2 regions of the Pseudomonas sp. Tri1 genome follow, and region 1 is predicted to be linked to the other one. Evidence: predicted binding sites of a transcription regulator. Region 1 holds the regulator's gene; the other holds the start of a gene.
What was found. The regulator FliA, encoded in region 1, starts transcription of late flagellar genes. The targets are predictions, from matches to a motif close to CTAAAGTTTNNNNNNNNNNNGCCGNTAA.
Positions count from the first base shown of each region.

Region 2: J9870_RS18750 (methyl-accepting chemotaxis protein) is a predicted target of FliA. The motif match lies at 2,843-2,870, and genes of this name have one in related genera.

Region 1 covers NZ_CP072913.1:1,822,417-1,827,739, forward strand. Annotated here, with positions in the region: gene flhA (flagellar biosynthesis protein FlhA) at 1-634, shown strand, start outside; gene flhF (flagellar biosynthesis protein FlhF) at 646-1,995, shown strand; gene fleN (flagellar synthesis regulator FleN) at 2,112-2,942, shown strand; gene fliA (RNA polymerase sigma factor FliA) at 2,939-3,682, shown strand; gene J9870_RS08100 (chemotaxis response regulator CheY) at 3,849-4,220, shown strand; gene J9870_RS08105 (protein phosphatase CheZ) at 4,239-5,024, shown strand; gene J9870_RS08110 (chemotaxis protein CheA) at 5,055-5,323, shown strand, end outside.
Region 2 covers NZ_CP072913.1:4,385,394-4,390,716, forward strand. Annotated here, with positions in the region: gene J9870_RS18735 (YbfB/YjiJ family MFS transporter) at 1-489, shown strand, start outside; gene J9870_RS18740 (hypothetical protein) at 762-1,163, shown strand; gene J9870_RS18745 (GlxA family transcriptional regulator) at 1,636-2,679, opposite strand; gene J9870_RS18750 (methyl-accepting chemotaxis protein) at 2,969-4,912, shown strand; gene J9870_RS18755 (PhnD/SsuA/transferrin family substrate-binding protein) at 4,949-5,323, opposite strand, start outside.

The sequences.
Region 1 (5,323 bases):
CCACTTGAACCAGATCCTGTACAAGCACTCCAGCGAGCTGATCGGCCACGAAGAAGTCCAGCAACTCCTGCAAGTACTGGCCAAAGGCTCGCCGAAGCTGGCCGAAGAGCTGGTGCCGGGCGTGGTTTCGCTGTCGCAATTGCTCAAGGTGTTGCAGGCGCTGTTGGCCGAACAAGTGCCGGTGCGCGACATTCGCAGCATTGCCGAGGCTATCGCCAACAACGCGTCCAAGAGTCAAGATACCGCCGCCCTGGTGGCTGCGGTTCGGGTCGGCGTATCCCGCGCAATCGTCCAAAGCATTGTAGGCACTGAGTCTGAGCTGCCTGTGATCACTCTGGAACCAAGGTTGGAACAGATATTGCTCAATAGTCTGCAGAAGGCAGGACAAGGCTCGGAAGAGGGTGTTCTGCTGGAGCCAAGCATGGCCGAGAAGCTGCAGCGTTCGCTGATTGATGCAGCCCAGCGGCAAGAGATGCAAGGCCAACCGGTGATCCTGCTGGTGGCCGGTCCGATTCGCGCGATGCTCTCGCGATTCGGGCGCCTCGCGGTCCCGGGGCTGCATGTGCTGGCGTACCAGGAAATACCGGACAACAAGCAAGTGACCATCGTTGCGACAGTAGGGCCCAACGGCTGAGGTAGTGGTTTATGCAAGTGAAGCGTTTTTTCGCCGCCGATATGCGTCAGGCCATGAAGCTGGTTCGTGACGAGCTGGGCGCTGAAGCAGCCATCATTGGCAATCGCCGGATCGCTGGCGGTGTCGAGTTGACGGCTGCCCTGGATTACAAGTTGTCGGCGCTGGCCCCACGCGTTCCGAACATGGAACTCGAGGATGAGCTGCGCAAGACCCAGTCGCGCATCGCCAGCGCCCAGGCCGAATTGAGCCTGCGCAGCAGCGAAGGCCAGACCAGCGCTAGCACCAATCGTCAATTGTTCGCCGGTCAGCCACTGACCGCCGGCCTGCCGTTGACCGCTGCCGAGCCACTGGTCGAACAGGTCCAGGTCGAACCGCGTCGTCCGGCCCCGGCCCCGGCCGCACCAAGCGGTGGTGTCGACCCGCGTGCCCTGGACTCGATGCGTTTTGAACTCAACAGCCTGCGCGAACTGATGGAAGTCCAGCTCGGCTCCCTGGCCTGGAACCAGCTGCAAGGCAGCCGTCCGGCCCAGGCCAACCTGTGGCGTCGCCTGCAACGCATCGGCCTGTCCGGCCCTTTGTCCCGGGACCTGCTGGCGCTGATCAACGGTATCGAAGAGCCTCGTCAGGCCTGGCGCATGTTGCTGGCGCACCTGGCGCGGATGATCGCCACGCCGGAAGTCGAGCCGCTGGAAGAGGGTGGGGTGATTGCGATGGTCGGCCCGGCCGGCATGGGCAAGACCACCACCCTGGCCAAGCTCGCGGCCCGTTATGTACTCAAGTACGGTGCCCAGAGCATCGCCCTCGTGAGCATGGACAGTTTCCGCATCGGCGCCCAGGAACAACTCAAGACCCTGGGCCGAATCCTCAATGTGTCGGTGACCCACGTGGATCCGGGGCAATCCCTGGCTCAAGCGCTGGAACCGCTGCTGCGCAAACGCGTCGTGCTGATCGATACTGCCGGCCTGCAAGCCAGTGATCCGGCCCTGCGCATGCAGCTTGAAAGCCTGGCCGGGCGCGGTATTCGGTCAAAAAATTATCTCGTGTTGGCAACCACCAGCCAAAAACAGGTTCTAACCGCCGCATACCACAGCTACAAACGCTGCGGGCTGGCTGGCTGCATCCTGACTAAGCTGGACGAAACGGCAAGCCTGGGCGAGGTGTTGAGCCTGGCGATCGGTCATGAGCTACCGGTGGCCTACCTGACCGACGGGCCGCGGATCCCGGATGATTTGCATCTGCCGCGCCGTCATCAATTGGTCAGTCGTGCCGTGAGTGTGCAAATGCAGGAAGAACCCAGCGAAGAAGCCATGGCTGATATGTTCGCTGACATCTACCACAGCCCGACCAAGCAGGTCGGCTGAGGTAATCATGAATATTTTTTGTACCTACATCGATGGTCTGCCATGCATTGTTCCGAATGTGAACGCGCAGCCAGTAATGTGGCCTCCGTCTAAGTAAGACAAGGTAAAGAACGAACATGGGCAGCATGCATCCCGTACAGGTGATCGCGGTGACCGGCGGCAAAGGTGGCGTCGGGAAGACTAACGTGTCAGTGAACTTGTCCCTGGCTCTGGCAGAGCTTGGCCGACGGGTCATGCTGCTGGACGCCGACCTGGGCCTGGCGAACGTCGATGTGCTGCTGGGGCTAACCCCCAAGCGCACGCTGGCGGACGTGATAGAGGGCCGCTGTGAACTGCGCGACGTGCTGCTGCAGGGACCGGGCGGGATTCGTATCGTACCGGCTGCCTCCGGCACCCAGAGCATGGTTCACCTGACCCCGGCCCAGCACGCGGGCCTGATCCAGGCATTCAGCGACATCGGTGACAACCTCGATGTGCTGGTGATCGACACCGCTGCCGGTATCGGTGACTCCGTCGTCAGTTTCGTGCGCGCGGCCCAGGAAGTGTTGCTGGTGGTCTGCGACGAACCGACCTCCATCACCGACGCCTATGCCCTGATCAAACTATTGAACCGCGACTACGGCATGAACCGCTTCCGCGTCCTGGCCAACATGGCCCAGAGTCCGCAGGAAGGGCGCAACCTGTTCGCCAAGTTGACAAAGGTCACGGATCGTTTCCTGGACGTCGCCCTACAATATGTCGGCGCTGTGCCCTACGACGAAAGCGTACGCAAGGCCGTCCAGAAACAACGTGCCGTTTATGAAGCCTTTCCCCGTTCCAAATGCGCGCTGGCGTTCAAGGCTATCGCCCAGAAGGTGGATACCTGGCCACTGCCGGCCAACCCTCGTGGGCATCTGGAGTTTTTCGTCGAGCGTCTCGTGCAACAAACAGCAGGGCCCGTGTTATGACAGCCAGCGGTTACAACCATCTCTACAAAAAATCGGCACGGGACGCCCAATATGAATTGATTGAGCGTTATGCACCCCTGGTCAAGCGCATCGCCTATCACTTGCTGGCGCGGTTGCCGGCCAGTGTCCAGGTCGAGGACTTGATCCAGGCGGGCATGATCGGCCTGCTCGAAGTGTCGAACAAATACGACGCGAGCAAGGGCGCCAGTTTCGAGACGTATGCCGGTATCCGCATTCGTGGGGCGATGCTCGATGAAGTCCGCAAGGGCGATTGGGCGCCGCGTTCGGTGCACCGCAATACCCGCATGGTCAGTGACGCGATCCGCGCTATTGAAGCTAAAACCGGGCGTGACGCTAAAGATCACGAGGTTGCGGCCGAACTCCAGTTGAGTCTCGACGATTATTACGGGATTTTGAACGATACCTTGGGCAGTCGCCTGTTCAGTTTCGATGACCTGTTGCAGGACGGCGAACACGAAGGGCTGCACGAGGATAACGCGAGTGCTCACATGGAGCCGTCGCGTGACCTGGAAGATGAGCGTTTCCAGAGCGCGCTGGCGGATGCGATTGCCAATTTGCCGGAGCGTGAGCGACTGGTCTTGGCGCTGTACTACGACGAAGAGCTGAACCTCAAGGAAATCGGTGAGGTCCTGGGGGTCAGCGAATCGCGGGTCAGCCAGTTACACAGCCAGTGCGCGGCCCGTTTGCGGGGGCGTTTGGGGGAGTGGCGAGCGCGCTGACAGCTGTGTGGGAGCACTGCGAACGGGGTTGGTCTGGCATACGTCGCACCAGTCTCCATCCGTGGGGCTCCAGGCCGTTGTCGAGTGTTGTGCCGGATTGATTGAAATGGCGCGTTCAGGTGCTGGACACGTTTAAGACTGCTTGGAGGTCGAATTGGACAAGAACATGAAAATCCTCATCGTTGATGACTTCTCAACGATGCGGCGGATCATAAAAAACCTGTTGCGTGACCTTGGGTTCACCAACACGGTCGAGGCCGACGATGGCACCACTGCCATTCCGGTTCTCAACAGCGGGAGCATCGACTTTCTGGTGACTGACTGGAACATGCCCGGCATGACCGGTATCGACTTGCTGCGCCATGTGCGCGCCGACGAAAAACTCAAGCACCTTCCGGTGCTGATGGTAACTGCCGAAGCCAAGCGCGAGCAGATCATCGAAGCGGCCCAGGCCGGTGTGAACGGCTATGTGGTCAAACCCTTCACGGCCCAGGCGTTGAAAGAGAAGATCGAAAAAATCTTCGAACGCATCGGTTAACGGCGCCACGGGGGAGCTATGGACAACGAATCTTCAATGGGCGACTTCGAATCGACCCTGAAAAAACATGCCCGCGAACTGGTCGACAGCCTTGAAAAAGGCCGCTTTGGCGATGCGGTTCAAATGATCCATGAGCTCAACCAGACCCGTGACCGTGGTCTGTATCAGGAAGTGGGCAAGCTCACGCGTGAACTGCACAGCGCGATTGTCAATTTCCAGATCGACCCGAATATGCCGCAGGCCGAGGAAGTCTCGCAGATCACCGATGCCACCGAGCGTCTGGGTTATGTGGTCAAGCTGACCGAAGCTGCGGCCAACCGCACCATGGACCTGGTGGAAAGCGCAACGCCGCTGGTCAATGGCCTGAGCGACGAAGCCCAGGCCTTGAGCACCGACTGGGGTCGGTTCATGCGCCGCGAAGTAGGGGCTGAAGAGTTTCGGGAGCTGGCCCGTCGGGTCGACGGTTTCCTGACGCGCAGCAGCACCGAGAACCGCGCGGTGGCAAGCAATCTCAACGACATTCTGCTGGCTCAGGACTATCAGGACCTGACCGGTCAAGTGATCAAGCGCGTAACCCAATTGGTCACCGAAGTAGAAAGCAATTTGCTCAAACTGGTGTTGATGGCCAGCCAGGTCGACCGCTTTGCCGGCATCGAACACGACCGTGAAGCGATGCTTGCTGAAAAAGATCCACAAAAACATCTCTCGCAGGGTGAAGGTCCGCAGATTCATGCCGATAAAAGAGAAGACGTTATGTCCGGTCAGGACGATGTGGACGATTTGCTGTCCAGCCTTGGATTCTGAGTTTTAGCCCTGTTTTAGGAGCAGCCATTAATGAGCTTCGGCGCCGATGAAGAGATCCTTCAGGATTTCCTGGTTGAGGCCGGCGAGATTCTAGAGCAACTGTCTGAGCAACTGGTCGAGCTGGAAAGTCGACCCGATGATGCAGACTTGCTCAATGCAATTTTTCGCGGTTTCCACACTGTAAAAGGAGGCGCCGGCTTCCTCCAGCTCAATGAGCTGGTGGAGTGCTGCCACATTGCCGAAAACGTGTTCGACATCCTGCGCAAGGGTGAGCGCCGCGTTGATTCGGAACTGATGGA
Region 2 (5,323 bases), 2.6 Mb from region 1:
GTGGATTATGTGACCCGCGGTCTCGGTGCCGGTGCGCATATCGGGGCGCTGGTCTGGGTGATGTATGGCCTCGGTGCGATTATCGGGCCGGTGAGCTATGGCTTTCTTGCCGACCATCTCGGGGCGCGCAGGAGTATTCGACTGGTCCTGGTCGTGCAAGCGATCGCCCTTGGCTTGCTGGCGATCTCACACACCTTCATCGCATTGGCGTCACTGGCGCTGATCATCGGTTCATTCCCACCCGGCATTGTGCCTTTGGCCCTGGCCCGGGTGCATGAACTGGTACCGGACCATCACCGTCAACAAGTCGCCTGGAGCCGTGCCACCATATCCTTCGCCACCTTCCAGGCCGTGGCCGGGTTTGCCTATTCGGCGCTGTTCAATGCCAGCGGCGGGCATCACGCCGTGCTTTTCCTGGTTTCAGGCGGGGCAATTATTTTTGCGCTGATACTCGACTTCATCTTCGTGGAGAAAGAAGACTCGAAATGAGCGAATTCAGGTGAAAAAAATCTAAAGAACCCCGGCAATTCGGCGAATTCAAGCTTCACTCTGTGAGGCGAAGCCCATCGGTTTCGCAGATAACGCTTCCACGCCTTGCGCGTGAACCCGAATCGTCTATAAAGTTCCGCCGGCAATCCGGATTTCTGACCAACAGTTACCTTACGCCTCGTTGGATTGTTGACTCGTTGTTGCAAGCCGAGCAAAATGATTTCAATTTGCCATCCAAGCCCTTAGCTTCAGCTTATTTCATGGAAGAAAGCATGAAAACGGTTATATCGATCGCCGTACTTTTCGTAGCATGCTACGCCACAGCGGACGTTCAGAAAATCCAATATAACTACGACGATTCGGCGGCGGAATACGCCATCGTCTCGTTTGCTGAATATGGTCCTGCCATCCACGCCACCATACGAAGAACGGGGACGTACTTCACCAGCTATACAAAATTGGAGCTTGATTGCGCCAACCGCAATGTCCGCCATATGGGCATGTACAGCAGCGTCGAGGCCTTGGAAAACGTTCAGTTTGACGAGATGCAGGGGCGAATCGTCGAGGGCACCGTGGCTGATGAAGTAGGGAAAGTACTCTGCAGCGGTTCCACCTTGACCGCCTCGCAGTCCGCTGAACTGCCTGCCAAAGCGCAACCAGACGACAAGATTTGATCCCTACGCCGCTAGCCTGCGGCGTTGCCTTTCGCACCCGAGCGAAAGTCAGAGCAAAATGCTCTGACATGGATGTCTTCGTATTGGATGGCGAGACCTTGCGACGGCTCGCCAGTGACTACTGCAAGACTCTTTATTTGTGCATAGACAGAAAAAGGCAACCTGACCCGATGACCTGAAGTACCTACCTACTCTTGGCGGGTGGGGAAGATTCATGCACGCAAAAAAGATATTCGAGTTCCTGATGTCGCTGTTGGCCTACGCTCTTGTCTCACTGCTCTGGTTGGCGTACGCCGTTCCAAGCATGATCGAGCAAGACTCAGACCTCTCATTGATCGTGGCCGCCACCGGGTCGATCATTTGGATGTGTGCCACGGGCTGTATCGTTTTGTACATGATCCAGAAGTCCCGAGCGAGCTGATCGAGAGATCGAACCCACTCGGCTACGCAAAAAGCGCGTTACATCGAGGCCTTAGCGCAACGCTTGTTTTCGCTCAAGCCTGGAACGATAACTGCCCGGTGGAACGCCGAAAAAATCCCGGAAACGCCGTTGGAAGTGCGGCGAACTGACAAAGCCCGTCGCCACGGCGATTTCTGTCACAGACCGATTGGTTTGCTGGATGAGTTGGCGCGCGCGCGTCAGGCGCAGTTCCAGGTAATAGCGCGTTGGAGTCGCCCCGAGAAAACTGCAGAAGCGTCGTTCCAACTGCCGCTTGGAAATCTTGACGCACGCCGCCAGCTCATCGATGGTCAAGGGCTCCTCTACGTTTTGCCACATCAGCTCCAACGCCAGCTTGAGACTTTCCGGCAGCGTCGGGTCCGTTTCGACAAAGACCGGCGGTAAATCCGAAGCATCATCGCCGGATTCATCACAGCGAAGAATCTCCTCGATCGCCCCCACCAGCGCCTGCCCTCCCGTCTTGCTGATCAACTGGAGCATCATGCGCAGCGAGCTGTTCGCGCCGGCGCAACTGACCCGCTCCCGGTCAACCACGTAGGCGCGGCTGGAAACCTTCACGTGGGGAAACATCTCCGTCATCATGGCGCGGCTTTCCGGATGCACGGCGCATTCGAAACCATCGAGCAGGTTGGCATCGGCAACAAAAAACACGCCGTTCCACAACCCGCCCAGTATCGCCCCGGACGTTGCATTGGCGCGCAGCTTGCGACGCAGCAATGGATGGCCCTGCAACTTCACACGAAAGCCACCGGCGACGATCAGCACGTCCTGGTTCTCCGGCATCTGCGCCAGCTCGATGTCAGTCGAGATGACGATTCCCAGGTCGCTCGTCACCTGCGCCCCGGAAACCCCCACCGTCAATACCTCGTAGAGCGGCATGTCGCTCATCAGGTTGGCGGTCACCAGCGCGTCCACCGCCCCGGTGAAGGACATCATCGAGAAGTTATCCATCAACACAAACGCGACACGGATCGGCGCCTGGTTGGCAGGTGCCGACCCGAGCGGTCGATAAGCCATGTTCTTGTTTTTAAGTACGCTTTCGAATGCGCTTGGCATAGGACCTCGTTGATACATGAAGACGACCAGTACTTACCTGACGCCGACACCTTTAGAAAAGGCCAATGGGATGCAGTGCCGCCGGCACTATCTTCCAGATTAGCGAGGTTGTCTGCAATCGCCTCGCGGCAGCCTGATCGATCTCCGGTGGCAACCCATCGGCCTAAAGTACATGGGACTTTGGTCGATATGCTATGGGTAGGCATGGGCGCTTCCCTTCCAGAATTCGTAACGCTCACCGCTAATGTTTCCGCCGCTCCAACACCTAAAATATTCCGCGGGAGAAGTCATGAATATCAAACAGAAGCTGACATGGGCGTTCGCGGCCATTGCCTGCCTCCCGGTTGTCCTGGTGGCAGTGCTCGTGGTGTTGAACCTGCGCGACGCCGCAAAAGCCAACTTCCTGGATAGCAGCGGCCGTGAAATCCGCCAGATCGACAATGGCATGAAACAGTTCTTCGACGGCATCAGCCAGAACGTCGAATACATCGCCAAGGATCCACGGGTCATCGCGGCCAAAGGCCTGAAAAACTACTCCCTTGCCGACGCGGCACAAACGCCCCTTCCTGAAATCAACCAACAGCTTCTGGAGATCTTCGACAGATTTGCCAAGAGCCATCCAACCACCGCCTACCTTTCCGTGGGGCAAAGCGACGGTGGTTATGCCAGTTGGCCTGATGATCCCAAAATGACCAACTACGATCCGCGCGTGCGCCCCTGGTACAAGGCTGCGATAGCCAAACCGGGCACTACCGTGCGTACAGATGCCTATTATTGGGCGCCGGACGATGTGTCGCTGATCGGCACCGTGCACACCGTCGCCGACGCCAGTGGCAACCTGGTGGGCGTGGTTGGCCTGGACGTGTCGCTCAAGCAACTGACCGAGCTGGTCAAGAACATCAAGCTGGGCGAAAGCGGCTACCTGATGCTGGTCGAAGCCAACGGCAATGTCCTGGTCGATCCGGCCGATGCCAAGCACAACTTCAAGCCGTTGGCCGACCTTGGCCCCAACTACGCCGAGCTGGCTAAAAGCAGCGATGGCGTGACCCAGATCGAGATTGACGGTGTGCCTTACATGGCCAACGTCGTCAGTTCCAAGGGCCTGGGCTGGCGCTTCATCGGCCTGATCAAGCGCGATGAAGTGATGGCCGAGGCTTCGAGCCTGACCTGGTTGATCGCCGTCATTGCCGCTGCGCTGGCGGCGGTCTTCGCAGTCGTCGGTGCCAGTTTCGCCAGCGTCATCGTGCGTCCGATTCGTGGTGTTGCCAACGGCCTGCAGGAAATCGCCGAAGGTGAAGGCGACCTCACTCGTAAACTCTCAGTGCAAGGCAAGGACGAAACGGCCACTCTGGCGGGCTGGTTCAACCAGTTCCTGGGCATGATCGCGCAACTGATGCAGCGTATCGGCAGTGCCTCTTCCGACCTGCAAACGGCCGCGGCCGATACCAGCCACGTGGCTCAAAACATGAACGACGCTGCCGGGCGCCAGCGCCAGGCCGTGGAGCTGGTCAGCACCGCGTTCAACGAAATGGTCGCCACCGCCAACGAAGTCGCCCGCTCCTGCAGCCAGGCCGCCTCCAGTGCGGACGAAGGCTACCGCGACGTGCACGACGGGCAGCAGCACATCGGCGAAGCCACCGGCAGTGTGCTGAGGCTGAGCGAGGACCTGCAAAAGTCGACCCAGACCATGCAGGCGCTGGAACAGGACAGCAAGAACATCAACACCATCCTCGACACCATTCGCTCGATTGCCGAACAGACCAACCTGCTGGCCCTCAACGCCGCCATCGAGGCAGCACGCGCCGGTGATCAAGGTCGCGGCTTTGCCGTGGTGGCCGACGAAGTCCGCGCCCTGGCCCGACGTACCGCCGACTCCACCGGTGAGATCGACAGCCTGCTGGGCAACCTCGCCCGACGTACCCAGGAAGTCACCCTGCAAATGCAGGGCAGCCTCCAGGTGTCGCAAACCAGCGTGGAACGCATCCAACAGGCCCGCGACAGTTTCGACAAGATCCGCACCTCAGTGGATTCGATCCGCGACCAGAACACCCAGATCGCCACGGCCGCAGAGGAACAGCACCAAGTGGCCGAAGACATCAACCGGCACATCGCGCAGATCCATGCCGATGCACAGCTGGTCGAGGAATTCGCCCACTCGGCGCAGACCGGCTCGGGGCGCTTGACCGATATTTCCGGGCAGCTCAAAGGACTGGTGGGGCGGTTCAAGTTCTAGATGATTTGAGGTGATGAGCCAGGGACGGCTCGCTACTCAGGACGCTACGAACGAAAAGCCGCAATGAGCCGCACTGCGCTCATACTCCAGAAGACATTCATAGTCCGCCTCACTGGCCGGCAGCACTTCCTTGATCGCCAGGTCACGAGATATCTCAGGAAGTTGGCTCAAGGCTTCATTCATTGCCTTCCTGATTGAATCCACGTCCGCAGGCGTTCGCCGAATCGAGGTTATATAGGGCAGGCAGGGACTGCGCACACTTCGCGCCAGGATCCTCAGACCCTCGATCTCGTCGCTGTTATCCCTCGCAAGATAGTCGTAGGTGACGCTGTCCACAGAAGCCAGATCACCGTCGCCATCTTTGAGCATTCGCATGCTCTCCCTGTGCGATCCGGTCAAGGTTAGTCTTGA